DNA from 2 places in the Rhodococcus sp. CX genome. Region 2 is predicted to be linked to the other one. Evidence: riboswitches for the same ligand, from Rfam matches in the RefSeq annotation. Region 2 holds a riboswitch; the other holds the start of a gene.
What was found. Region 2 has a riboswitch for thiamine pyrophosphate ahead of I0Q12_RS01030 (TenA family protein). Riboswitches for the same ligand answer to the same signal wherever they lie in the genome.
Positions count from the first base shown of each region.

Region 1: linked by a shared signal. The riboswitch ahead of thiC (phosphomethylpyrimidine synthase ThiC) and the one ahead of I0Q12_RS01030 (TenA family protein) in region 2 are both predicted to bind thiamine pyrophosphate.

Region 1 covers NZ_JADZGH010000217.1:32,809-35,267, reverse strand. Annotated here, with positions in the region: gene I0Q12_RS23940 (alpha/beta hydrolase) at 1-521, opposite strand, end outside; TPP riboswitch at 849-958, shown strand; gene thiC (phosphomethylpyrimidine synthase ThiC) at 957-2,459, shown strand, end outside.
Region 2 covers NZ_JADZGH010000011.1:8,156-10,614, forward strand. Annotated here, with positions in the region: gene I0Q12_RS01025 (ABC transporter substrate-binding protein) at 1-483, opposite strand, end outside; gene I0Q12_RS01030 (TenA family protein) at 468-1,187, opposite strand; TPP riboswitch at 1,180-1,277, opposite strand; partial or broken gene I0Q12_RS01035 (non-ribosomal peptide synthetase) at 1,550-2,459, shown strand, end outside.

The DNA.
Region 1 (2,459 bases), on a different contig from region 2:
ACCATCGACGGCATGCCCCGGTTCTCGATCACATCGGTGACGAAATGCTTGGTGCCGCGCACCAGACTGAGTCCGGCGGTGTCGAACGCTTCCTTCAGTGCCGCAGGGTTGGTCCACAGGTAGTTCGTCGGGGCCAGAGCCGCGGTGAGGATGTCGGCGGCGAATTTGGCCTCGGCCGCCCGGCGCGCGTCGATCGCGCGGCCGACGTCGTCGACCACGCCGTCGACGGCGCCCGTGGCCGCCAGGTAGGTCTGTTCGAGGCGGTGGTAGGCCGGGTGTGTATCCCATGCCGGGTCGGCGAACCGGCGATCGCCCTTGGCCGGGGCCACCGTCGACCGGCCGACGGCGATCTTCGCCAGTTCCTTGCCGAACGCGGCGCTGTGCCGGGCCACTGTCCGTCCGTGGCCGAACACATCGGCCAGGGCGCCGAGGGCCATCCCGAGCCCAGGGGGTGCGACGTCCTCGCCACCGCCGATCGATTCCTCGACGTCGTCCCTGATCACGGGTCGTGTCTGGGTCATCGCGGGTCTCCCTTCGACACCTGAATTGTCGCACCGCATAGGTGCCGTGGCGGCCGACGATATCGAATTGCATTACAAGACAGCACATTCAAGCAGTATGTATCTCGACGCGGAGGAGCTCGGCGCGACGTTCCGGACGACGGAAGCAGCGGTGTACGAATGGATATCGACAGCACCGGGTGCGATCTCGGCGATGCCCAATCCGCGTGACCACGAAACATCCATCGTGACCACGAAACATCCATCACGGCAACGCAAGTCCCTGAAGGCGCACCGTCGGTGCGGACCCTGGTGGGAGACCCGGGTCGGCAACGGTGTTAGTGTCGGTGCCGTCCACACGGGAGCCCTATTGCAGGGGCTGAGATCGGGCTGACGCAGCCTGCGACCGTCGAACCTGCCCGGGTAATGCCGGCGAAGGAAGTAGGAACAGCTCCGATGAGCGCATCGAACGCCCATGCTCTGACCCATGTCCACGACGAGGAACACGACCTCCACGTTCCCGTCACGGAAATCCGCTTGGAGAACTCCCCGGGCGGGGTCCCGAACCCGCCACTGCGGGTCTACCGCACCGAGGGTCCCGGCAGCGACCCGGAGGTCGGGCTCCCGCCGGCACGGGCCTCCTGGATCGCCGCTCGCGGCGACGTCGAGCAGTACCCGGGCCGGGAACGGGATCTGCTCGACGACGGTCGCTCGGCCGCCCGGCGTGGTGAGGCGTCCCGGGAGTGGAAAGGCCCCCGCCGTGTCCCGGTGCGGGCGAAGGCGGGCCGGACGGTCACGCAGATGCACTACGCCAGGGCCGGGATCATCACCCAGGAGATGCGGTTCGTGGCATTGCGGGAGAACTGCGATGTGGAACTGGTACGCACCGAACTGGCGGCGGGGCGGGCGATCATCCCGGCCAACGTCAACCATCCCGAGTCCGAGCCGATGATCATCGGCAGGGCGTTCCTGGTGAAGATCAACGCCAACATCGGCAACTCGGCGGTGACCGGCTCCATCGCCGAGGAGGTGGACAAGATGCGCTGGGCCACCCGCTGGGGCGCGGACACCGTGATGGACCTGTCCACCGGCGAGGACATCCACACCACCCGGGAGTGGATCATCCGCAACTCCCCGGTGCCGATCGGCACGGTGCCGATCTACCAGGCCCTGGAGAAGGTCAACGGGCAGGCGGAGGCGTTGACCTGGGAGATTTTCCGCGACACCGTGATCGAGCAGTGCGAACAGGGCGTGGACTACATGACCATCCATGCCGGGGTGCTGCTGCGCTACGTGCCGCTGACGGCCGAGCGGGTCACCGGCATCGTCTCCCGGGGCGGGTCGATCATGGCCGGGTGGTGCCTGGCCCACCACGAGGAGAATTTCCTCTACACCCACTTCGACGAGCTCTGCGAGATCTTCGCCCGCTACGACGTCGCTTTCTCCCTCGGTGACGGGCTGCGGCCCGGGTCGATCGCCGACGCCAACGACGCCGCCCAGTTCGCCGAGCTGGACACCCTCGCCGAACTGACCGCCCGCGCCTGGGCTCACGACGTGCAGGTCATGGTGGAGGGGCCCGGCCACGTCCCGCTGCACCTGGTGCGGGAGAACGTGGAGCAGCAGCAGAAGCTGTGTCACGGCGCGCCCTTCTACACCCTGGGCCCGCTGGTGACCGACATCGCCCCGGGCTACGACCACATCACCTCCGCGATCGGGGCCGCCGAGATCGCCCGCTACGGCACGGCGATGCTGTGCTACGTCACGCCGAAGGAGCATCTGGGACTGCCGAACCGGGACGACGTGAAGACCGGGGTGATCACGTACAAGATCGCCGCCCACGCCGCGGACCTCGCCAAGGGTCATCCCGGTGCCGCCGAGCGTGACGACGCGTTGTCGAAGGCGCGTTTCGAGTTCCGGTGGCGGGACCAGTTCGCTCTGTCCCTGGATCCGGAGACCGCC
Region 2 (2,459 bases):
GCGGCCACCGTCGTTGCGGATGACCTGACGCAGCGTCTCCTCGTCGCCGGGATCGCCGAACCCGGCGTAGATGTGACCGTCGAGGTCTCTCGGCCGCGCGAGATCGGCGCGGTCCGCCTTGACGGCGATGCCGGTCGCCCAGTGCTGCAGCGGGGCGAGCACCGAGACGGTGTGCGATCCGGCGGCGCGGGCGAAGGTCGTCATCCCCTGGGTGGAGATGCCGAACTCGGCGTTGCCCGCGTCGACGAGGGTATCCGGGGTCGTGTTGTTGTACGGCAGGATCTCCACGTCGAGACCGGCCTCGTCGAACAAACCCTCCTGCATCGCCACGTACAGGCCGGTGTGGTTGGTGTTCGGCGTCCAGTCCAGTGCGAAGCGGATCGTGTCGTCCGATTCGGACGAGGAACAGGCGGGGACCAGGGCGATCGCGACGATCGCGACCAGCAGGGCGGTGAGGCGGCGGAGAGTCACGATTCCGGCCATTCCTGCCGGTGCAGCGCGGTGTCCCAGAACATCAGCTCGTAGCGGGTCGCGACGGTGAACGCGTCGAGCATCGCGGCACGGTCGGCGTCGGTGGCGGCGACCGCCGCGGCGTCGACCAGTTCGCGGGCGGTCGCGACCGCGGCGTGGAATTCGGGGGCGTCGTAGGTGGTCACCCACTGCGCGTACGGGTGCTGCGGGTCGGTGGCGAGGACCCCGGAGGCGCGGGCGGCGAGGTCGCGGCCCACTTCGGCGTAGATCCAGAAACACGGCAGCACGGCCGCGGCACCGACCGCGTACGGCTCGGTGGCGACGGTCGCCGTGAGATAGGAGACGTACCCGAGGCAGGCGGGGGAGTGGGCGGGCGCGGCCTCACCGGGCGGCAGAACCCCGCCGGTGAGCAGGCTCTTGTGCAGCGCCGACTCCTCGGTGGCCGCCGTGGCGGCACTGGTCGCCCAGAACGCGGCGGTTGCCGGATCCGGGGACTTGGCGGACAACAGCGCGAGGGCCTTGGCGTACCCGGCGAGGTACAGCGCGTCCTGCTCGATGTAGAAGCGGAAGGCGTCGAGCGGCAGCGTTCCGTCGCCCAGGCGGTGGAGGAATTCGAGGTCGTCGATCGACCGGCGCAGCGTCTCGGTGTGCTGCCACATCCGATCGGTGAAGCGGTCGGTGGAAACAAGAGGCGAAACGTCGACAGGCACAGACATGCCGGGACATCCCTTCGTCAGCATTACCTGATGCAGGTTCTACGGGTGTGATCTCAGCCCCGCGCGCGCGGAGCACCCCGTGTCGGACGAACGCGACCTTAGCAGGGCGTTCCGCGCAACGGGCCCCCGGGGTACCGGACCCGGGGGCTGCGCCGGGAATGTCCGGACAACCTGTTCCGTGGACACAAAACAGCCTGTATGTTTGGCGATCGTCAGCGCGGTCTCCGGCGGTGTGAAGGGCCCGACGATTCCGTGCGACGACCATGCTGCGAGACCTCCCGGCTCGCGCTCGGGCGGTCGCGGGAGGGTGTCGACGGCGACTCCGCCTGCGCACAGCGATGTGGGGAAAGGTGGAATACGGGATGCGGGATGTCGAGGATTCCGGACGGTCGGAACTCGAGAATCTGCCGCGACTGATCGCGAATGTCGTCTCGCGTGACCCCGAACGGGTCGCTCTGGTGCGCGACGGTGCCGTCGTCACCTACGCCGGCCTCAACGAGGAACTGGCCGCGCTCGGCGCCGCCATGGGCGACGCGATCGGACCCGACGCACTCGTTCCCGTCGTGCTCACCGGACTGCTGCCCGGGCTCGCCGGGAGTGGTCCGGACGAGGTCGCCGTCGCTCTGGCCGAACTGTCCGAGGACCTCGCCGCGTTCGCGGGGGAGGAGCAGGCGTCGCCGGAGCCGGCGCGACCGGACACCCTGCCCGCCGCCTTCGCCGCGCAGGCCGCCGCCACTCCCGACGCCGTGGCCGTCGAGTTCGACGGCGCCGAGTACACCTACGCCGAGCTGGCGGACCGGTCCCGGCGGCTGGCCCGCCGCCTCGTCGAGTCCGGTGTCGGGCCGGGTCTCACCGTCGCCGTCGCCCTGCGCCGGTCCTTCGATCTGCTCGTGGCCGTGTACGCGGTGCTCGAGGCAGGCGGTGCGTACGTGCCGCTCGACCCGGACCACCCCGCCGAGCGACTGGCCTACATCCTCGAGGTCGCCGAGCCCGCAGTCCTGCTCACCGAGACCGCTGCGCCGGTGCCCGCAGACGGGATCGAGGTGCTCGACGTGACGGCCCTCGACCTCGGATCGGAATCGGCGGACCCGCTCACCGATGCCGACCGCCGTCGTCCCCTGCACGCCGCCGACACCGCCTACGTCATCTTCACCTCCGGATCCACCGGCCGGCCCAAGGGCGTGGCGGTGACCCACGAGGCGATCGTCACCAACCTGCGCTGGCGCCAGGAGCAGTACCGGCTGGGACCTGCGGACGTGGTGCTGCACAAGA